Regions from separate parts of the Streptomyces sp. NPDC126510 genome, predicted to be linked through region 1. Evidence: riboswitches for the same ligand, from Rfam matches in the RefSeq annotation. Region 1 holds a riboswitch; each other region holds the start of a gene.

Region 1 (5,395 bases):
CCGTGCGGAGGCGATCGGCGCCGCGACGGTCGGCTGGGCGGCGAGCCAGGCGAGGGCCACGGTGGCGACGGGAACGTCGTGGACCCCGGCGATCTCGTCGAGGGCGTCGAGAACCCGCCGCCCCCGCTCGGTCTCCAGATGCTTGGCGGCACCGCCCGCCCGGGCGCTCTCGACCGTCGTACCGGGCCGGTACTTGCCCGTGAGGAAGCCGGACGCGAGCGCGTAGTACGGAACGGCCGCGAGGCCGCTGCGCTCGGCGAGGTCCTGGAGCTCGCCCTCGTAGGTCTCGCGGGAGACCAGGTTGTAGTGCGGCTGGAGGGCCACGTACCGGGCGAGCCCCTCGCGGTCGGAGAACTCCAGGGACGCCCGCAGCCGTTCGGCGGAGATGTTGGAGGCGGCGATGTGCCGCACCTTGCCGGCCCTCACGAGCTCGTCCAGCGCGCCGATGATCTCCTCGACGGGCACGTCGGGCTGATCGAAGTGCGTGTAGTAGAGGTCGATGTAATCAGTGCGCAGACGGCGCAGGGAGGCGTCGGCGGCGGCCTTGATGTTGGCGGCGGACAGCCCCTGGAAGTCGGGGTGCTGGCTGACCTTCGTGGCGACGACGACATCGGAGCGGTTGCCGCGCGCGTCGAGCCACTTGCCGAGGATGGTCTCGGACTCCCCGCCCCGGTTGCCGTCCACCCACGCCGAGTAGACGTCGGCGGTGTCGACGAAGTTGCCGCCGGCGGCGGTGTAGGCGTCGAGGACGGCGAACGACTGGTCCTCGTCGGCCGTCCAGCCGAAGACGTTGCCGCCGAGGGCGAGGGGGAAGACCTCGAGGTCGGATGAGCCGAGCTTGCGAAGAGAAGTCATGTCGGGTTTCAACGACCGTACAGGAACACCTCATTCCGCAACGGACGCAAAACTCCCGTAAACACCGCACCGGAAAGCCGGCGGCCCTGACGTCGAGGGGTCGTCGTCAGGGCCGCCGGTGTGTCAACGCGTGCGTACCGCTTACGGGTTCAGTCCCTTGCCCCGCAGCCACGCCATCGGGTCGATGCCGCTCGCGGATCCGCCGGAGTGGACTTCGAGGTGCAGGTGCGCCCCGGTGACGTTGCCGGTGGCGCCCACGCGGCCGATCACGTCGCCGGTGCCGACCTTCTGGCCGACGCTGACGCCGATGGAGGACTGGTGCGCGTACCAGATCTCGGTGCCGTCATCGAGGGTGAGGACGGTCTTGTAGCCGTACGAGCCGTTCCACCCCGCTTCGGTGATGGTGCCGCTGTGCACGGCCTTGATCGGCGTGCCGGTCGGAGCGGCGAAGTCGAGGCCGGTGTGGTAGCCGGAGGACCAGTAGGCACCGGCCTGGCCGAAGCTGGAGGTGATGGTGTACGAGGAGGTCGGCAGCGTGAACTGCTTGGCGAGGGCGGCCAGGCGCTCGGCCTCGGCCTTCTTCTCGGCCTCCTCCTCCGCCTTCTTCTTGGCTTCGGCGGCCTTGGCCTTGGCTTCCTGCTCCGCCTTGGCGACCGCGTCCTTGGCCGCCTTCTCGGCGGCGGCAGCGGCGTCCTCGGCGGCCTTGGTCTCGATCTGTTCCTGCTGGTGCTCGACCTGCGCCATGATCCGGGCACGCAGCGCGTCACCGGCGCCGGCGCGGGCGCCGGACGTGCCCTTCGCGGTGTCCGCGGTGGCGGTGCCGAGGCTGCTGAGCGGGGTGGCGGAACCTTCGGGGGTGTCGTCGTCCGAGATGAGGGAACCCACAGAGGGCAGGTCCGGCACGGAGATGGACACCGGGGGCTTGCCGGTCTGGGCACTGGCCATGCCGCCGGCACCCACGGCGGCTATGACGCCGACGCCCAGGACGGTGGAGCTGCGGGCGAGGCCTCCGCCGCGCTGCTTGGTGACGCGATGCCGGCCGCGGACGGGACGGATGGACTCCTCGGTGGGGTTCCACTCCTGGAACGGGCCCTCGTCGGTGCGCTGACCGCCGTAGCCGAAGGTGTCGGTGTCGCGCTTCGGCGCGTACGGGGCCGTGGGGGCAGGCCGGTTGGACGCCACGTGGGCGTACTCCTTTCCTTCCTTCTCGCCTACCGGGTTAGCTGACGGGTTCGGAGCAGGAAGGTCTCCTACGCGCGTATACCGGCCGTGCTCGCACGGTGGTGTACGCCCGATTCACCCCAAGTGGTGGTTCCCCGGTTCCCTTTCGGGATTCGGCGCGTGCGCACGGAGCCGCCTTCTGTGACGGCTGGGACGACCGCGCTGCGTTATCGAACGTTAATGGAGGCGCGAGGGGTATTCCAGCGATTCCACTTGATCATTAACCTTTTTCGCGCGGACTTACCTGCCATGACCGGCTTAAAACGGGCGAGTTGACCGCCCCGCAAGTGACTGACGAGTATTGACGATGTGTCAGTTGTTATGCGGAACGGGGTGGTTCGCTCACCGACCGTAATGACGTACCGGCACATGCACCGAGGGCCGGAATCCTTTCGGATTCCGGCCCTCGGCCTTCAGTAGCGGGGACAGGATTTGAACCTGCGACCTCTGGGTTATGAGCCCAGCGAGCTACCGAGCTGCTCCACCCCGCGTCGTTGTGTCACCAGTGTACGCCATCCGCGGGACCGCTCGCACACACCCGCCGGTCCGGCCCGCGCTCAGCGCAGCAGGTGGCGGTTCGGGGCCTTGGCCTGCTCCTCGTACTCCGGGAGGACGAGGACCTCCACCCCCTGAGCCGCCAGGAGGCCGCTGCCGTCGGCGTCCGTCACGAAGGTGTCCGGCTCGCGCCAGGCCGTGACGACCCGCCGGACCCCCGCGTCGAGGATCAGCCGGGCGCAGGGTGCGGGGCGGGAGGCACGGCGGGCGCACGGCTCCAGGCTGCTGTACACCGTCGCGCCGGGCAGGCGCGGATCGGCCGGATCGAGCTTCGCGAGGGCCGCCTCCTCCGCGTGCACCACCGGGTCGCCTCCCTCGCGGGAGTGGCCGCGGGCCAGTTCCGTGCCGTCGGCGGCCACCACGACCGCACCCACGCTGAACGCCGTGTCCGACGGCGGACAGCGCTCGGCCAGTTCACAGGCGCGGGCCAGCCAGTGGTGGTCGGCGGCGGCGGGCAGGGAGCCGGCGCCCGGGGCGGTCGGCTCGTAGCGCATCAGGACGACGTCCTCGATCCGCCGTGACTCCAGCAGCCGGAGCCGGCCGCCCTGGTAGCCGCCGGGGCCGAAGAGGCGGGGCGCCCGGGGGTCGCCCACGAAGAGCGGGGCGAGGACCAGCTGGAGTTCGTCGGCGAGACCCTGGGTGAGGAGCTGGGTGTGGATCAGGCCGCCACCCTCGACCATGAGCCGTTCCACGCCCCGGACGTCGTGCAGGTGTGTCAGCAGCCGACGCCAGTCCAGCTCGGTGCCGAGCGGGACCACGTCGGTGGCGAGACCCAGGGCACGGGCGCGTTCGGCTCCCCGGTCGGTCGTGTAGAGGACCTTGTCGCCGCCGGTGTGCCAGAAACGGGCGTCCGGGTCGAGGTCGCCGGATCCACTGACGGTGACCTTGAGGGGGTACTCGGGCTTGCCCGCGGCCGTGCGGGCGGACCGGCGCTGTTCCGAGTTCACCAGCAGGCGCGGGTTGTCGGCACGGATGGTGCCGGCGCCGATCAGGATCGCGTCGACGGAGGCCCGCACCTCGTCGACCCGGACGAAGTCGGCCGGGCTGGACAGGAGCAGGCGGTCGGGCCCGGTGTCGTCCAAGTAGCCGTCGAGGGAGACGGCGGCGGACAGCAGGACGTACGGGTGAGGCATCGACGCTCCGCGGCTGGTCGGGACGGCTGGACGGGACAGGGCTTGGTTCAAGTTTGAAACAAACCTACACTGGCGGCATGACGACTCGCTGGCTCACCCCCGAGGAGCAGCGCGCCTGGCGCGCCTACATGGCCGCCTCGCTGCTCCTGGAGGACGCGATCGACCGGCAGCTCCAGCAGGACGCCGGCATGCCGCACCTTTATTACTCCATCCTGTCCGTCCTGTCGGAGTCCCCCGAGCGGCGACTGCGCATGACCGATCTCGCGGAGCGGCTGAAGATCACGCGCAGCCGGCTGACGTACGCGGTCACACGGCTGGAGAAGGACGGCATGCTGCGGCGCGAGGCCTGCAGGTACGACAAGCGGGGCAGCATCGCGGCGCTGACCGACGAGGGTTTCGCCGTGCTGGAGCGCGCGGCGCCCGGGCATGTCGCGACCGTGCGGAGCTCTCTGTTCGACCGGCTCAGCGAGGAGCAGGTGGGCCAGCTGGAGGAGATCTCCGCGGCGATCGCACAGGGCCTCCAGGAGGACGGGGCGCGGGCGGCGGCGGACGAGGTGCCGTGGCGGCGGAGGTCGTCGACGGCCTGTTCGTGACGAGCGTCACACAAGGCCGGATTGCCGTTGCTTCAAATTTAAAGCACGAGTAGGGTTCCGATCGTGGATCTGCTTCAAATCTGAAGCAGACGGCTGTGCAGCCGAACAGGAAACGGAACCCGGAGGCCCCGCATGCCCGACACCCCCGCCGTCATCGCCACCCCGCGCTCCCGCGTCCGGGTCCCGCTGCGTTTCCACGACGGCTACGAGGCGGACGCCGAGCTCGTCACCTTCCACGGGCTGGCCGACGGCCAGGAGCACGTGGCCGTGGTCCTCGGCGAGCCCGGCCCGGTCCCGCTGGTGCGGCTGCACTCCGAGTGCCTGACCGGGGACGTGTTCGGTTCCGCCCGCTGCGACTGCGGCCCGCAGCTGCGGGAGGCTGTCGAGAGCATCGCCGAGCGCGGCGGAGTGCTGCTCTACCTCCGCCAGGAGGGCCGCGGCATCGGCCTCTACAACAAGCTCGACGCGTACGCCCTGCAGGACCAGGGGCTCGACACGTACGAGGCGAACGCGGCGCTGGGGCTGCCGGAGGACGCCCGTGACTACACGGCGGCGGCCCAGATGCTCCGGGCCCTGGGCATCGGCGAACTGGACCTGCTCTCCAACAACCCCGACAAGGCGGCCCAGTTGCGAGGCCTGGGGGTCGCCGTCCGCGAGCGGATTCCCACGGGCGTCTTCACCACCGCCCACAACGTCCGCTACCTGCGGGCGAAAGTCCTCCAGACCCAGCACACACTGCCGCTCGCCGCGCTGGCGGAGCTCAACGCCGGCTGAACGGTCACCGGTCCGGCCGGGCACGGAACCGGACTGCTTGTCCCTCGCTTCCTCGGGTACAGCCTTTGCAAGAGGGTGACCTCATCAATACCCGGAGCTTTTTGGAAGTGACCGTTCGTGACCGATCTCGGCGGCCCCGGCAATAACCACCGGGGGAAGGGACCGGGCGAGGGCCCGGAGGCCGTCGCAGCGCGGATCGCCGATGCCGTGGAGAGTCTGGCGGAGCTGTGGTCGATCGCCGCCCAGGAGGCGTCCCTACGCCTG
Region 2 (5,395 bases), on a different contig from region 1:
CAGAGCCGCGTGGGCGAGCCAGGCCACCGCGTCGGCCGCGGCGAGCGTGGCGCCGAGCACGGCGATCCCCTCGGTGGCCACGCAGCGCAGGAACACCGTTCCGCGCCGCCCCTGGGCCTCCGCGGTGAGCAGCACCGCCCAGAGCACCATGGCGAGCGCCAGCAGCGCCTCGGCCAGGGGCTGCTGCCCGGCCGCGGAGAAGCCGGTACCCAGAACCGCGGCCGCCGCCACGGTGGTGAGCGCGGCCGGGGTCTCCACCCGCCACTCGTCGTGCGTCCGCTGGACGAGGCCGGCGGCCGCCGCCAGCCAGGCCGCGCAGGCCAGGGCCAGGGCGATGCGGGAGAGGACGGCGTACCCCGCCGAGTCGAGACCGGCCGACACGATGCCGGTCGCCAGCGCATACGTCGCCCACCAGGCGGCAAACGGGGAGGGACCGGACATGACGCCGATGCTAGAGAGCGGCGCGCGCGTTGGGAGAGGGGCACGCGCGCGTGCCCCTCAAAAAACGTGACGCGACCTCTCGGCCCTCTCGGTTCTCAGCCTCTCGGCCCTCAGGCTTCACTCAGGCCGGGCGCACCACGCTGTGGATCGCCGACTCGCCGTCGTAGTAGATCGATTCCTCGCGCACGTACGTGCCGGGCTTCGGCGCGTGGATCATCATGCCGTTGCCGATGTAGATCCCGACGTGGGTGACATCGTCGTAGAAGAAGACCAGGTCACCGGGTTGCGCCTGGGAGAGCGGGACCGTGGTGCCGGCGTCGACCTGGTCGTAGGTCGTGCGCGGCAGGGTGACGCCCGCGGCCTTCCAGGCGGCCTGGGTGAGGCCGGAGCAGTCGTAGGAGCCGGGTCCGACGGCGCCCCACACGTACGGCTTGCCGATCTGGGCGCGGGCGAAGGCGAGCGCCTTGTCGGCCTTGGTGGCGTACGAGGAGTCGGCCGGGGCCGTCGAGGTGGACGAGCCGGAGCCCGACGGCCCCGTCGATCCGGACGTGGAGGACCCGCCGTCCTGCTGCCGGGCGGCCTCCTCTTGCGCCTTCTGCTGCGCTGCCTGCTGCCGGGCCAGCTCATCGGCCTTGCGGGCCGCCTCCTCCTGCTTCTCCTTCTCGATCGCCGCGAGCCGGGCCTTCTCCTCGGCGGTCAGCTTCGACATCAGCTCGCGCGCGTCGGCGAGCTTGCGCTGGACGGTCGCCTTGGCGGTCTTCAGATCGCCCTGCGACTCGGTGAGCGCCTCCAGGCTCTCGGTGGCCTCCTGGCGCTTCTCCATCGTCTCGGACTGCTGCGCGATGTAATCGTCGACCGCGACCTTCTGACGGCCCGTCATCCGGTCCATCAGCTGGGTCTGGTCGAAGTAGTCCTGCGGGGTGTCCGCGAGCAGGAACGTCGCCGTGTCCGGGGCGGCGGCACCGGTGCGGTACTGGGCGGAGGCGAAGGAACCCAGCTCCTCGCGCGCCTCGTTGAGCTTCTGGGTGCGCTTCGCGACGTCGTCGATGAGGGCGTCGGCGCGTTTGCGCTGCTTCGCCGTCTTCTCCTTGGCCGCGTTGTACTTCTCGGTCGCCGACCCCGCCTGGCGGTAGAGGTCGTCGACCTTCTTCTCGACTTCTTCCAGGCTGGGCTTGTCGTCGGCCTCGGGGGCGGCGTTGGCCGACTGGGACAGCAGGGCCACGGAGGTGAGGGCCGCCGTTGCGAGGGCGGGGGTCCGTATGCCTGCCACGCGCGTACCCGTAGGACGCGACTTGCGGTGCGACGCCAAGGGAGGCGACTCCTTCCACGTTCCGCCTACCGGGTTAGCTGTCGGGTTCGGGCGGGTGGTTCGGAAGGTTTGCCCTACGGCCTCTCCGCACAGGGAGTCGGGCCGATTCACCCCAGGTTCACGGTTGGGTCCCCGGCTCCGGCTGCCGCTGCGGCACACCGGACTCGGCGGAGGCCGCGCGGCCCGGCGACGTTCGCCGGTGGGGGTCATGCGGCCTGGTCGCACCGTAGCCAACTCGTGTGGTCCCTGTGAAGGTTGATGGGTGATATGCCCGATACATTTTCGTGACCTTATTCCTGAGCGTTGCCGAGAGTGAACGATCAAGGGGGATTGGGCAGGGAAAGTCCATACTTGTCGGGCATGTAGCAGGGCGTGATCGCGCCGTCATGGAGGGCGACAATGCGCCGCCGGGCGGTCGGCGGGGCCCCGGGCGCGCGGCGATGTTCTCAGGGCGGCGGCGGGCTGTCAGTGGGGCGCCCTAGACTCGGAGAGCGATGAGCAGCCTCTTTGACGACAGCTTCCTGGCCAACCTCCAGGCCCAGCGGGGCCCCGCGGACGAGCCCCCGCCGCCACCCGAGGACGATCACGTTCCGGAGCCGATCCCGGACGATCTGTTCGGCGGGAAGTTCGACGTGCCCCCGGACCGGGACGCCTACTACCGGGACGGAGCCCCCCGCCCGGTGGTGGACACCGCCGCCCTCCTGGAGGGGCTGAACGACAACCAGCGCGCCGCCGTCGTCCACTCCGGCTCCCCGCTGCTCATCGTGGCCGGCGCCGGCTCCGGCAAGACCCGTGTGCTCACGCACCGCATCGCCCACCTGCTCGCCGAGCGGGACGTGCACCCGGGCCAGATCCTCGCGATCACCTTCACCAACAAGGCCGCCGGCGAGATGAAGGAGCGTGTCGAGCAGCTCGTCGGCCCGCGCGCGAACGCCATGTGGGTCATGACCTTCCACAGCGCGTGCGTGCGCATCCTCCGCCGGGAGAGCAAGAAGCTCGGCTTCACATCGTCCTTCTCGATCTACGACGCCGCCGACTCCAAGCGCCTGATGGCCCTGGTCTGCCGCGACCTGGATCTCGACCCCAAGCGCTTCCCGCCGAAGTCCTTCAGCGCCAAGATCAGCAACCTGAAGAACGAGCTGATCGACGAGGAGGACTTCGCCGCCCAGGCCACCGACGGCTTCGAGAAGACGCTCGCCCAGGCCTACGCCATGTACCAGTCGCGGCTGCGCGAGGCGAACGCCCTCGACTTCGACGACCTGATCATGACGACGGTCAATCTCCTGCGCGCCTTCCCGGACGTCGCCGAGCACTACCGCCGCCGTTTCCGGCACGTCCTGGTGGACGAGTACCAGGACACCAACCACGCGCAGTACGCCCTGGTCCGCGAGCTGGTCGGCACCTCCGAGCACCCCGTCGACGTGCCGCCCGAGGCCGAGATCCCGCCCGCCGAGCTGTGCGTGGTGGGTGACGCCGACCAGTCGATCTACGCCTTCCGCGGCGCGACGATCCGCAACATCCTCCAGTTCGAGGAGGACTACCCGGACGCCACGACGATCCTGCTGGAGCAGAACTACCGCTCCACCCAGACGATCCTCAGCGCCGCCAACGCCGTCATCGAGCGCAACGAGTCCCGCCGCCCCAAGAACCTGTGGACCAACGCGGGCACCGGCGCCCGGATCACCGGCTACGTCGCCGACACCGAGCACGACGAGGCACAGTTCGTCGCCGAAGAGATAGACCGCCTCACGGACGCCGGCGAGGCCAAGGCCGGCGACGTCGCCGTCTTCTACCGCACCAACGCCCAGTCCCGTGTCTTCGAAGAGATCTTCATCCGCGTCGGCCTGCCCTACAAGGTCGTCGGCGGCGTCCGCTTCTACGAGCGCAAGGAGGTCCGGGACGTCCTGGCCTACCTGCGCGTCCTGGCCAACCCCGAGGACTCGGTGCCGCTGCGCCGGATCCTCAACGTCCCCAAGCGGGGCATCGGCGACCGCGCCGAGGCGATGATCGACGCCCTCTCGCAGCGGGAGAAGATCAGCTTCCCGCAGGCTCTGAAGCGCGTCGACGAGGCGTACGGCATGGCCGCGCGCTCCACCAACGCCGTCAAGCGGTTCAACACGCTGATGGAGGACCTGCGCACCATCGTCGAGTCCGGCGCAGGACCGGCCACGGTGCTGGAGGCCGTCCTGGAGCGCACCGGCTACCTCGCCGAGCTCCAGGCCTCCACCGACCCGCAGGACGAGACCCGGATCGAGAACCTCCAGGAACTCGCCGCCGTCGCCATGGAGTTCGAACAGGAGCGCGGCGAGGACGAGCAGGCCTCCCTGTCCGACTTCCTCGAACAGGTTGCCCTGGTCGCCGACTCCGACCAGATCCCCGACGAGGAGGACGGCGACGGCGTCATCACACTGATGACCCTGCACACCGCCAAGGGCCTGGAGTTCCCGGTCGTCTTCCTGACCGGCATGGAGGACGGCGTCTTCCCGCACATGCGCGCCCTCGGCCAGACCAAGGAGCTGGAGGAGGAGCGGCGCCTGGCCTACGTCGGCATCACGCGCGCGCGGGAGCGGCTGTACCTGACGCGGTCCACGCTGCGCAGCGCCTGGGGCCAGCCGTCGTACAACCCGCCCTCCCGCTTCCTGGAGGAGATCCCGCCGACCCACGTGGAGTGGAAGCGGACGGGGGCCACCGCGCCCGCGTCCTCCGGGCCGGTCTCGGCGGTGGCGGCCTCGCTGTCGTCGTCCCGCTCGCGCTCGTCGGCGTCGGGCGCCTCCGGTTTCGCCACGCGCCGCACCTCCGAGAAGCCGGTGGTGTCCCTGGCGGTCGGGGACCGCGTCACGCACGACCAGTTCGGGCTCGGGACCGTCGTCGCGGTCAAGGGCACGGGCGGCAACGCCGAGGCGACGATCGACTTCGGCGAGACCAAGCCGAAGCGGCTGCTGCTGCGGTACGCGCCGGTGGAGAAGCTGTAGCGCCGTGAGGTGAACCGGCGGGCCCCGCACGCTCGACGCGGGCGGGGGCTGCCGGGACGTTACGTCGGGTCGAGGCTACGTCGGGTCGATGCCGTGGCTGCGCAGCCACGGGAGCGGGTCGATCGCCGAGCCGCCGCCCGGGCGCACCTCGAAGTGCAGGTGCGGACCGGTCGAGTTGCCCGAGTTGCCGGAACGCGCGATCTGATCGCCGGCCTTCACGGCCGTACCCGAGGGCACCGTGTAGGTGGAGAGGTGGCAGTACCACGTCTCCGTGCCGTCCTTCGCGGTCAGGATCAGCATGTTGCCGTACGCGCTGTTCCACTGGGTGCGCACGGTGCCGTCGGTCGCGGCCATCACCGTCGTGCCGTACGAGACGGGGAAGTCGATGCCGGTGTGCAGGGACATCCAGTTGATGCCGGACTGGCCGTAGTAGGCGCTGAGTCCGTGCCGTGCGACCGGCAGGGCGAACTTGGGGCGCAGCCGCTCCTTGCGGGCCGCCTCCTCCGCCGCACGCTTCTTCTCGGCGACCTGCTGGGCCTTGAGGTCGATGCGCTCCTGCGTGCGGCTGGCCCGGTCGGCGAAGTCGTCGGCGCCGGCGGAGAGGCTCTGCAGCTGCGTGTCCAGCTTGTTGTTGGCCGCGGCCGGCTTGACCGGCTGTGCGTCCGCCGCGGTC
Region 3 (5,395 bases), on a different contig from region 1:
GTGACCGACCAGCCCCAGCCCAGCTCAGCCGCGACCGCTCCCGACCTCTTCACCTGGGAGTTCGCGAGCAACCCCTACCCCGCCTACGCCTGGCTCCGCGAGCACAGCCCCGTCCACAAGACGCGGCTCCCGAGCGGTGTGGAGGCCTGGCTGGTCACGCGGTACGCCGACGCCAAGCAGACGCTCGCCGACCACCGGCTCTCCAAGAACCCGGCGCATCACGACGAACCGGCGCACGCCAAGGGGAAGACGGGCATCCCCGGCGAGCGCAAGGCCGAGTTGATGACGCATCTGCTGAACATCGACCCGCCGGACCACACCCGGCTGCGGCGGCTGGTGTCCAAGGCGTTCACACCCCGCCGGGTCGCCGAGTTCGCGCCGCGCGTGCAGGAGCTCACCGACACGCTGATCGACGGCTTCGCGGCGAAGGGATCCGCCGACCTGATCCACGAGTTCGCCTTCCCGCTCCCCATCTACGCCATCTGCGACCTGCTCGGCGTCCCGCGCGAGGACCAGGACGACTTCCGCGACTGGGCGGGCATGATGATCCGTCACCAGGGCGGCCCCAGGGGCGGTGTGGCGCGGTCGGTGAAGAAGATGCGCGGCTACCTGGCCGACCTCATCCACCGCAAGCGCGAGGCGCTGCCCGCCGAACCCGCCCTCGGCGAGGACCTCATCTCCGGCCTGATCCGCGCCTCGGACCACGGTGAGCACCTCACCGAGAACGAGGCGGCGGCCATGGCCTTCATCCTGCTGTTCGCCGGTTTCGAGACCACCGTCAACCTGATCGGAAACGGCACCTACGCCCTGCTCACCCACCCCGGACAGCGTGCCCGGCTCCAGGCGTCCCTCGCCGCCGGGGAGAGCGGCCTCCTGGAGACGGGCGTCGAGGAACTCCTCCGCTACGACGGCCCCGTCGAACTCGCCACCTGGCGTTTCGCCACGCAGTCACTCACCCTCGGCGGGCAGCGCATCGAGGCGGGCGACCCCGTCCTCGTCGTGCTGGCCGCCGCGGACCGGGACCCGGAGCGGTTCGCCGATCCGGACGCACTGGACCTCTCCCGCCGCGACAACCAGCACCTCGGGTACGGCCACGGCATCCACTACTGCCTCGGCGCCCCGCTCGCCCGGCTGGAGGGCCAGACCGCGCTCGCCACCCTCCTCACCCGCCTCCCGGACCTGCGGCTCGCCGCCGATCCGGCCGAGCTGAGATGGCGCGGCGGCCTCATCATGCGCGGGCTGCGCACGCTGCCGGTGGAGTTCGCGCCGGTAGCCCCGGCCGAAGGTGACGAAACATCAGACCTGTGATCTTCACGTGATCTGCGCGGCATGAACTTGTGACAAGTGATCGTCTGCCGATACGTTCACCCATCAACGCGGAGGGATTCACGCCGCGTAGGTCACTGCTGTCGCGTGAAAGGTCTCCGTATGCTCTCCGGGAACGGTCGGCACCGTCGCCCCCGCCAGGCTCCGGCTCTCCTCGTCGCGGCCGGAGTGACCGGCTCCGCCATCGCGATCCCGCTCCTCGGGGCCTCGGGTGCCAGTGCGGCCGACGGCACGACCTGGGACCGGGTCGCGGACTGCGAGACCGGCGGCGCGTGGAGCGAGAACAGCGGCAACGGCTACTACGGCGGCCTGCAGTTGTCCCAGGAGGACTGGGAGAGTCACGGCGGTCTCGACTACGCCGCGAGCGCCGACCTGGCCAGCCGCTCCCAGCAGATAGCCGTGGCCGAGAGAATCCTCGCCGACCAGGGAGTCGGCGCGTGGCGCACCTGCGGACTGCTCTCCGGCCTCGAGCAGGGCAAGGGGTCGGATTCCGGTTCGTCCGATGCGTCCGACTCGTCCGGTGAGGTGGACTCGCCCGGCCTGCTCGACTCGCTCGGCTCGTCCCCCTCGGACAGTCCTTCCTCTTCTCCCTCCTCGTCGCCTGACGCGTCGTCCGCCTCGAAGGATGAAACGGCCAAGCCGGACAAGTCGCCCGAATCGACCGGCTCGTCACAGGAGCGTCAGTCCGGGGACTCCTCCTCGGACACCTCCAAGAGTGACAAAGCCGACAACTCCCAGCAGGGCGACGACTCCTCGCGGCCGGCCGACACCGGCTCCGGCCGCCATCGCGGCCCCAGCGCCGACGAAACCGGCGCGCCGGACAGCGACTCTGCGGAGAAGTCCACGGGGCGTCACTCCGCGCCCGCCGAAGAGAGTTCCGGCGACGCGTCCGAAGGCGCCTACATCGTGGGCATCGGCGACAGCCTCTGGTCCATCGCCGACGCCCTTCGGGTCAGCGGCGGATGGCACGCGCTCTACGAGGGCAACGAGAAGGAGGTCGGCGCCGACCCGAACCTCATCCACCCCGGTCAGGCGCTCGCGGTCGAGGGCGAAGCGGACGAGAAGTAGCTGTTCGGGCAGTGCGGAAACGACGGCCGAAGTCACCTCGAAACCGGGTGAGTTCGCGCCCCCTTTAGTGGCTGATGTCCCGTTTGGGGGCCGTGAGAGATAGATCTCAGAAGCCCTGATCGTCTTTGAAATTCTGTGGATCTCGTGTCTACGGTCGTGACCGCTCGCCACCGCGAGCCCCGGCTGCCGCAACGCCGAATCCTGCCAGCGGCCGTACGGGAACAGTCGTCGCGTCAAGCGCCGTAGGCAGGAGCGGGGGACCCAAGGTAGGTGCCCGACCGGCCGGTTGTGCCGGAAGGGCTTGGGGTGAAGCCGCGTCCCGTGAGGGACGCGGCCGGGCAACTCAACCGGCCCGAACCCGACAGCTCACCTCGCAGGCGTCGGTGAGGGGATCTCTCCATGCTGTTTTCCGGCAAGGGCACGCACCGCCGTCCGTCCAAGGCCAGCCGCGCCATCGCCATCGCCGGCGTCACCGGTGCCGCCGTCGCCGCCCCGCTGATGGCGGTCGGCAACGCCTCCGCCGCCACCACCTCCGAGTGGGACGCGGTCGCCCAGTGCGAGTCCGGCGGCAACTGGTCCATCAACACCGGCAACGGCTACTACGGCGGTCTGCAGTTCTCCGCCTCCACCTGGTCCGCGTACGGCGGCACCCAGTACGCCTCGACCGCCGACAAGGCCAGCAAGGACCAGCAGATCCAGGTCGCCGAGAAGGTCCTGGCGAGCCAGGGCAAGGGCGCCTGGCCGGTCTGCGGCAAGGGCCTGTCGGGTGCCTCCACCGGCGGCTCCTCCAGCGACTCCGGCAGCTCCTCGCAGAGCCAGCAGAGCACCGAGACCCGCCAGACCGAGCAGCAGCCGGCCTCCCGCTCCGACGAGCGCCCGGCGGCCAAGAAGACCGTCACCACCCCGACCGGCAAGAAGGTCGAGAAGGGCGACGGCGAGTACAAGGTCGTCAAGGGTGACACCCTCGGCTCGATCGCCGCGGACAAGAAGGTCAAGGGCGGCTGGGAGAAGCTCTTCCAGCTGAACAAGGACATCGTCGAGGACGCCGACCTCATCTACCCGGGCCAGCAGCTGCACCTGAAGTAAGCAGCGGCCCACCGCCGGACCCGTCCAGGGTCCTCGGACTCCCCGCCCCGGTGCGTCATCCCCCGTACGCGCCGGGGCGGGGTTTTTTCTGCAACCGTCTTTGTTCCGTTCGGAAACAATTTACGCTCGGTTCTGTCCATGGGGTGGGCGACCCGGTGGCCGATCGCCCCGAGCCGGTTAGGCTCATGTCGCGAGCCACCGGGCCCGCACCTCGCCGGGTCCGCGCGACCCGCGTCACCGCGTCACATGAAGAAGGAGATGCTCGTGCCGTCCATCGACGTCGTCGTAGCCCGGGAAATCCTGGACTCCCGAGGCAACCCCACGGTCGAGGTCGAGGTCGGCCTCGACGACGGCAGCACCGGTCGTGCCGCCGTCCCGTCCGGCGCCTCCACGGGCGCCTTCGAGGCCATCGAGCTCCGCGACGGCGACTCGAACCGCTACCTCGGCAAGGGTGTGGAGAAGGCCGTCCTCGCGGTCATCGAGCAGATCGGCCCGGAGCTGGTCGGCTACGACGCCACCGAGCAGCGCCTGATCGACCAGGCCATGTTCGACCTGGACGCCACCGACAACAAGGGCTCGCTCGGCGCCAACGCCATCCTCGGCGTCTCCCTCGCCGTCGCCCACGCCGCCTCCGAGGCCAGCGACCTCCCCCTCTTCCGCTACCTGGGCGGCCCCAACGCGCACCTGCTGCCGGTGCCGATGATGAACATCCTGAACGGCGGCTCGCACGCCGACTCCAACGTGGACATCCAGGAGTTCATGATCGCCCCGATCGGCGCGGAGTCCTTCTCCGAGGCCCTGCGCTGGGGCGCCGAGGTCTACCACACCCTGAAGAAGGTCCTGAAGAGCAAGGGCCTGGCCACCGGCCTCGGCGACGAGGGCGGCTTCGCCCCGAACCTCGGCTCCAACCGCGAGGCCCTCGACCTCATCCTCGAGGCGATCAAGGAAGCCGGCTACACCCCCGGCGAGCAGATCGCCCTGGCGCTCGACGTCGCCGCCTCCGAGTTCTACAAGGACGGCGTCTACACCTTCGAGGGCAAGGACCGCTCGGCGGCCGAGATGACCGAGTACTACGCGGAGCTCGTCGACGCGTACCCGCTCGTCTCCATCGAGGACCCGCTGTTCGAGGACGACTGGGAGGGCTGGAAGACCATCACCGACAGGCTCGGTGACAAGGTCCAGCTCGTCGGCGACGACCTGTTCGTCACCAACCCCGAGCGCCTGGCCCGCGGCATCGAGGAGGGCGCGGCCAACGCGCTCCTGGTCAAGGTCAACCAGATCGGTTCGCTCACCGAGACCCTGGACGCCGTCGAGCTGGCCCAGCGCAACGGCTTCAAGTGCATGATGTCCCACCGCTCCGGCGAGACCGAGGACGTCACCATCGCCGACCTGGCCGTCGCCACCAACTGCGGCCAGATCAAGACCGGCGCCCCCGCCCGCTCCGAGCGCGTCGCCAAGTACAACCAGCTGCTGCGCATCGAGGAGATCCTCGACGACGCAGCGGTCTACGCGGGCCGCAGTGCCTTCCCGCGCTTCAAGGGCTGACCTTCACCCGGGTAAGCCTTAGCCAGTCGTACGTACGTCCCCGTACTCGGTCCCGTACCGTGTCCGGGGACGTACGCGCGTATGACGGTGGAGCGGGAGGCGGACAGATGGCCGTGAAGGACCGGGACCGGTTCTCCACCGCGACCAGGATCCGGTTGCTCGGCGAGCAGACCGCGGCCCGGGTCTACCGTTCCCAGACCAGGCGCCAGGCCCGCCGCTCGCGGCTGACCGGCCGGGCCGCCCTGCTCGCCCTGGTGATGTGCTCGCTGATCGTCGCCCTGGCCTACCCGATGCGGGAGTACGTCTCGCAGCGCGCCGAGATCGACGACCTCCAGCGCGAACAGCAGCAGGCCCGCGAGCGCGTCGAACG
Region 4 (5,395 bases), on a different contig from region 1:
CCGCCGTGCGGAACGCCATGTTCGCGCCCGAGCCGAACCGCCCGGCCGTGAACGGGAACAGCGGCTCGTCGCCCGGCGGGTGCGCCGGGTCGTACGTCCTTGGAGTGAAGCCTTTCGCGAAGCCGCCGTGGCTCTCCAGCAGCACCTGGGCCGGGGTGGTCAGCCGCGCCGGCAGGATCAGCCCGGTGCTGCACCCGAGCCCCGGGTCGGCGGCGAAGGGCGCGGTCAGCTCGGTCAGCCAGCGCGGGTCGGCGACCACGTCGTCGTCGGTGAAGGCGACCACCTCGCCGCGCACGCGGTCCAGCCCGGCGTTGTGGGCGGCTGCGAGCCCCGGGACGGGCTCACAGACGTACCGCACCCGCTCGGCGTACTTCCGCTCGACCAGCTCCCGCGTCTCGCTCGTGACGGGCGCGTTGTCCACGACGACGATCTCGAACCGCGGATGCTCCTGCGCCAGCAGCGAGTCCAGCGCCCGGGCCAGTTGCCCGGCCCGCTCCCGGGTCGCGACGACGACGCTCGTGAAGGGCGGCTCCCCGGGTTCGCCGAGGCCGGCGGGCCCGCATTCCATCCGGGCCCGTTCCGCCAGCACGGTCTTCGGATCCACCCCCTCCGGCACCTGCCCGAGCAGCGTCCCCACGGGCCGTCCGCCTCTCCTGACCAGCACGAACACCTCTCCGTGCGTCACGGGCGGACTCCCCGGGCCGGGTCTGAGCACCGCCTCGTCACCGTCGAGGTCCAGCTCGGCGACCTGCACCGCCCCGATGTCCAGGAACCGCCGTATCTCCTCCTGCGCACGCACCGAACGGGCCATGCGCCCACCCCCCTCGTGTGTCAGGTACGGCGCAGCCGAGCCGCGCCCTTGAGCGTCCGCGTGGCCAGCGACGCGAGCTGCGGCCTGCCGCGGACGAAGCTGTGCGCGCGGCGTGCCGGTTCGCGGCTCAGCCAGTGCAGCGCCGCGCCCACCCCCGGACGGGTCACCGCGCCCTCGTACACGGGCAGTTCGCCCGTCTTCAGCGCGTCCTTGTACTCGGCCGCGCCCCGCCCCAGGTCGAGCATGGCGACACCGGCGGCGGCCGCCGCCTCGGCCATGCGCAGGTGCAGCACCAGACCCGGCGAGAACTTCGCGAACTCCGGGTCGTAGGCCGGGAACCAGCAGGCCAGCACGGAGGCCGAACGCAGTCCGAAGTGTGCGGCGACGGGCCGCTCACCGGCGTACAGCACGGACAGCGTGCCGCTGCACTCCGGCGCCCGGGTCCGGGCCAGCTGCCCGACGAGCCGCGTGATCCACTCCTGGGCGAACCGGTCCCGGCGGCCGGTCCTGCGGTACTGCGCGGACTTCCACTCCATGAGCGTGCGCAGCGCGGCCGGGTCGCGTTCGTCGAACACGAACCGCAGCTCACCGGCCTGCCGGCCGAGCCTGCGCTCCTTGGCCAGGGTCGTCTTCAGGAACTTCGGCGACTGCGCGCGCAGCACCGACTCGTACGTCTCGTAGCCCTTCTCCACGTCGACGACGTAGGTGGCGTGCTCCTCGGCCGCGTACCGGACGAACAGCCGCTGCTCGGCCTCCAGATTGTCGAAGGCGAAGCTCGACACCGAGCAGGCCTTCAGGAGTTCGCCCGTCTCCACGTCCAGGCCGGGCCGCAGGATCGCGCCCTGCGCGTCCGAGACACCGAGCCCGATCGCCCGGCCCTGTCCCAACGGGCCCCGCTCATAGGGCAGGAAGCCGGACGGCTCCGGACCTTCGTACACCACCGCGATCCGGGCCCCCGGCCTGAACAGGCCGACGGCTTCGGTGAACTCCGGCTCCATGAAAGGGTTGCGCGGTGCGTCCGAGGCGGCGCGCAGCGCACGCCAGCGCTCCCTCTCCCCTTCACCGAGCTCCCCGGGCCCAGCCACACGAATGCGCCCACTGCTCAACCCGACCCCCCGATCAAGTCCCCCCTGGACACTTGGAAGGTACCGCTCTATGCGGCCCCACGGGTAGGTAGCGGAGCATGTTGTTGCCAACTGGTGCAGAGGCCTTCAACCGGGCAATCGGCGTGCGCCGTCCGATGAAACGAAGGGGCGCGCTGTCCGTATTCTCTGATCATGGCCGCACCCATCGCATATTCACTCATCGCCACCGATCTGGACGGGACGCTGCTGCGCGGCGACGACACCCTGTCCGACCGGTCCCTCGCCGCGCTCGCGCGGGTGGCGGACGCCGGTGCCCAGCACCTCGTGGTGACGGGGCGGCCGGCGCCGAGAGTGCGGCCGCTCCTGGACGACCTCGGCTGCACGGGGCTCGCGGTGTGCGGGCAGGGCGCGCAGGTGTACGACGCCGGTGCGGAGCGGCTGCTGTGGTCCATCACCCTGGACCGGGAGCTGGCGGAGACCGCCCTCGGCAAGATCGAGGCCGAGGTGGGGCAGGTCTACGCGGCCGTGGACCAGGACGGGGTGGACGGGCTCACCCTGATCGAGCCGGGCTATCTGATGCCGCATCCGACCCTGCCCGCGGTCCGGGTCGAGCGGCGCGAGCAGCTGTGGGGCGAGCCCATCAGCAAGGTGCTGCTGCGGCACCCCTTCCTGACGGACGACGAGTTGGCGGCGACGGCCCGCTCGGTGGTCGGCTCGCTGGCGACGGTGACGATGTCGGGGCCCGGCACGGTGGAGCTCCAGCCGTGCGGGGTCACCAAGGCGACGGGCCTGGCGCTGGCCGCCGAGCACCTGGGGCTGCGGCCGGCGGACACCATCGCCTTCGGCGACATGCCCAACGACATCCCGATGTTCGACTGGGCCGGTCACGGCGTCGCGATGGCCAACGCCCACCCCGAACTGAAGGCCGTGGCCGACGAGGTCACCCTGTCGAACGAGGACGACGGCATCGCCGTCGTCCTCGAGCGACTGCTGGGCGGGTCGGCTCAGTACGGGCCGTTGACGTTGTCGATCGAGCCGTAGCGGTCGGCCGCGTAGTTGCAGGCCGCCGTGATGTTGGCGACCGGGTCGTACGGGTCGAAGGAGGTGCCGGGCACGTGGTAGGCGGCGAACGTCGGGTCGATCACCTGGAGCAGGCCCTTGGACGGGGTGCCCGCGGCGGCGTTCGAGTCCCAGTTGTTGATCGCCTGGGGGTTGCCGGACGACTCGCGCATGATGTTGCGGTAGATGCCGTCGTAGGAGCCCGGGATGCCCTGCTGCGCCATGATGTCCAGCGACTCGCGGATCCACCCGTCGAGGTTGTCCGCGTAGGTCTTCGCGGACGCCTGGGTGGCCTGGGCGACACCGCCGGCGGGCTTCGCGGCCGGCTTGGCGGGGGCGGACGACTGGGTCGCCGTCTTCTTCGGCGCGACCGACTTGGTGGTCTTCACCTTGAGCTTCAGACCCGGGTGGATCAGCTTCGGGTTGTCGCCGACGGCGGCGCGGTTGTCCTTGTAGAGCTGCTTCCAGCCGCCCCGGACGTCGTACTTGTCCGCGATGCGGGCGAGCGAGTCGCCCTTGGTCACGGTGTACGTGAGGGACTTGGAGGGCTTGGCCGCCTGCGGCACGGACTGTGCGGCGGGGGCGCTCTGGGGTTCGGCGCTCGCGTGCGTGGCTCCGAGGAGCGGAAGGGTGAGTGCGGCTCCACCGGTGCCGACGGCGACGATGCCTCGGGTCAGCGGGTTGGTTCTGGGGCGACGGTGCTTGCCTCGTCCGGCCATGGTGATGTTCCTCTCCGGCGCCTGCGAGGTGAGCTGTCGGGTTCGGGCCGGGAGGTGCCCGGCCGCGTACGGCACCGTGTGCCGTACGCGGCTTCACCCCGAGCCGTGCCGCTGTGCGGACCGGCGACTTACCTGGGTCCCCCGCTCCTGCCACGCGTGAGTGAGTCGGTTATGTGGGGAGTCCGGGCGGCGGCAGGATTAGGCGTCCGCCGGACAGGGCCGGAACGTATGCGAGAGCACATGTCGGGAACAAGCACCTCAGTCACACATTGCGCGGTTGACCTTGGTCGGGGGCGTTTGGGCGGCTTGATCCTTTGCTTGAGCCAAGGCTCAACTGGCTTTCGGGGGAAGGCGGTAGGGGCCGGTGTGGAGTCGGGGCGGAAATGGGGAAGAAGTGATTCAACTCACTGATCACGAGCCTGTGGGGCAATTTCCGCCAAGGGGAATTCATCGACTCATCGCGGCAAATCGTGCATATCTCGCTACCCCTGGGTAAGTCGATAAATATCTGTTCTTATAGGTTGATCGAAAACATAGCGGTCGTGATCGGATACCACCCGGCCTGTAACCACGGGCGCTGGCGGTGATCGAAACGTGACCGGATACGCTGACTCGAGTGAGGGCAGCGACCTATCGACAATCCGCGTAATCACCGGCAGACACAGCAGACAGGAGACCCCTCGTGACCGACGTCGGGCCGTTCGGGCTGAGCGTGCGGGACCAGGCTCTGGAAGCCGACGTCCAGGCCGGATTGACGGCTGTCGAGGAAGGCTTGCTCGAGGCCACCAAGAGTGACGTGCCCTTCATCACGGAGGCCGCCCAGCATCTTGTGCGGGCCGGCGGCAAGCGGTTCCGCCCGCTGCTCGTGATGCTCTCCGCCCGGTTCGGTGACCACCACGCGCCCGGGATCGTGCCGTCGGCCGTCGTCGTGGAGCTGACCCACCTCGCCACGCTCTACCACGACGACGTCATGGACGAGGCCGCCGTGCGCCGCGGTGTCGCGAGTGCGAACACCCGCTGGGGCAACTCCGTCGCGGTCCTCACCGGCGACTTCCTCTTCGCCCGGGCCTCGCACATCCTGGCCGACCTCGGCCCGGAGGCCGTCCGGGTGCAGGCCGAGGCGTTCGAGCGTCTGGTGACCGGCCAGATCCTGGAGACGGCCGGACCGCAGGACGGCCGCGACCCCATCGAGCACTACCTGGACGTGCTGGGCGGCAAGACCGGTTCGCTCATCGCGGTGTCGTGCCGGTTCGGCGCGATGATGTCCGGCGCCGACGAGACCGTCGTGGACGTGCTGACCCAGTACGGCGAGCGGCTCGGCGTCGCCTTCCAGCTCGCGGACGACGTCCTCGACATCGCCTCCGACTCCCACGAGTCCGGCAAGACCCCCGGCACCGACCTGCGCGAGGGCATCCCCACCCTGCCGGTGCTCCGGCTGCGTGAGCGCGCGGCCCGGCTCGGGCTCGCCGAGGACATCGCCCTGTGCGAGCTGCTCGACTCCGACCTCACCGACGACGACCGGCACACCGAGGCCCTTCGCCTGCTGCGCGCCCACCCGGCGCTGGAGCAGGCCCGGCGGGACACCGTCCGCTACGCCCAGGACGCCCGTTCGGCGCTGGCGCCGCTGCCCGAGTGCACCGCGAAGACGGCGCTCCAGGAGCTGTGCGACGCGGTGGTGCACCGGGCCGGCTAGCCCGTCCCTCCCGGCGACCCGGGCCCTA

The links. Region 1 has a riboswitch for cyclic di-AMP ahead of ABTX60_RS15605 (M23 family metallopeptidase). Riboswitches for the same ligand answer to the same signal wherever they lie in the genome.
Region 2: linked by a shared signal. The riboswitch ahead of ABTX60_RS36440 (C40 family peptidase) and the one ahead of ABTX60_RS15605 (M23 family metallopeptidase) in region 1 are both predicted to bind cyclic di-AMP.
Region 3: linked by a shared signal. The riboswitch ahead of ABTX60_RS12955 (transglycosylase family protein) and the one ahead of ABTX60_RS15605 (M23 family metallopeptidase) in region 1 are both predicted to bind cyclic di-AMP.
Region 4: linked by a shared signal. The riboswitch ahead of ABTX60_RS23025 (transglycosylase SLT domain-containing protein) and the one ahead of ABTX60_RS15605 (M23 family metallopeptidase) in region 1 are both predicted to bind cyclic di-AMP.

Annotation. Positions count from the first base shown of each region.
Region 1 is NZ_JBEORR010000009.1:298,074-303,468, reverse strand. Features, by position in the region: gene ABTX60_RS15610 (aldo/keto reductase) at 1-855, opposite strand, end outside; gene ABTX60_RS15605 (M23 family metallopeptidase) at 997-2,037, opposite strand; cyclic di-AMP (ydaO/yuaA leader) riboswitch at 2,049-2,205, opposite strand; tRNA gene ABTX60_RS15600 (tRNA-Met) at 2,494-2,567, opposite strand; gene ABTX60_RS15595 (dihydrofolate reductase family protein) at 2,634-3,764, opposite strand; gene ABTX60_RS15590 (MarR family winged helix-turn-helix transcriptional regulator) at 3,842-4,357, shown strand; gene ABTX60_RS15585 (GTP cyclohydrolase II) at 4,490-5,131, shown strand; gene ABTX60_RS15580 (MarR family winged helix-turn-helix transcriptional regulator) at 5,249-5,395, shown strand, end outside.
Region 2 is NZ_JBEORR010000038.1:15,767-21,161, reverse strand. Features, by position in the region: gene ABTX60_RS36445 (SLAC1 family transporter) at 1-441, opposite strand, end outside; gene ABTX60_RS36440 (C40 family peptidase) at 563-1,750, opposite strand; cyclic di-AMP (ydaO/yuaA leader) riboswitch at 1,759-1,930, opposite strand; gene pcrA (DNA helicase PcrA) at 2,245-4,722, shown strand; gene ABTX60_RS36430 (M23 family metallopeptidase) at 4,798-5,395, opposite strand, start outside.
Region 3 is NZ_JBEORR010000008.1:93,711-99,105, reverse strand. Features, by position in the region: gene ABTX60_RS12965 (cytochrome P450 family protein) at 1-1,308, shown strand; gene ABTX60_RS12960 (transglycosylase family protein) at 1,429-2,394, shown strand; cyclic di-AMP (ydaO/yuaA leader) riboswitch at 2,623-2,789, shown strand; gene ABTX60_RS12955 (transglycosylase family protein) at 2,794-3,480, shown strand; gene eno (phosphopyruvate hydratase) at 3,745-5,025, shown strand; gene ABTX60_RS12945 (FtsB family cell division protein) at 5,133-5,395, shown strand, end outside.
Region 4 is NZ_JBEORR010000016.1:3,599-8,993, reverse strand. Features, by position in the region: gene ABTX60_RS23040 (glycosyltransferase family 2 protein) at 1-811, opposite strand, end outside; gene ABTX60_RS23035 (GNAT family N-acetyltransferase) at 832-1,902, opposite strand; gene ABTX60_RS23030 (HAD family hydrolase) at 2,089-2,937, shown strand; gene ABTX60_RS23025 (transglycosylase SLT domain-containing protein) at 2,901-3,674, opposite strand; cyclic di-AMP (ydaO/yuaA leader) riboswitch at 3,678-3,847, opposite strand; gene ABTX60_RS23020 (polyprenyl synthetase family protein) at 4,357-5,367, shown strand.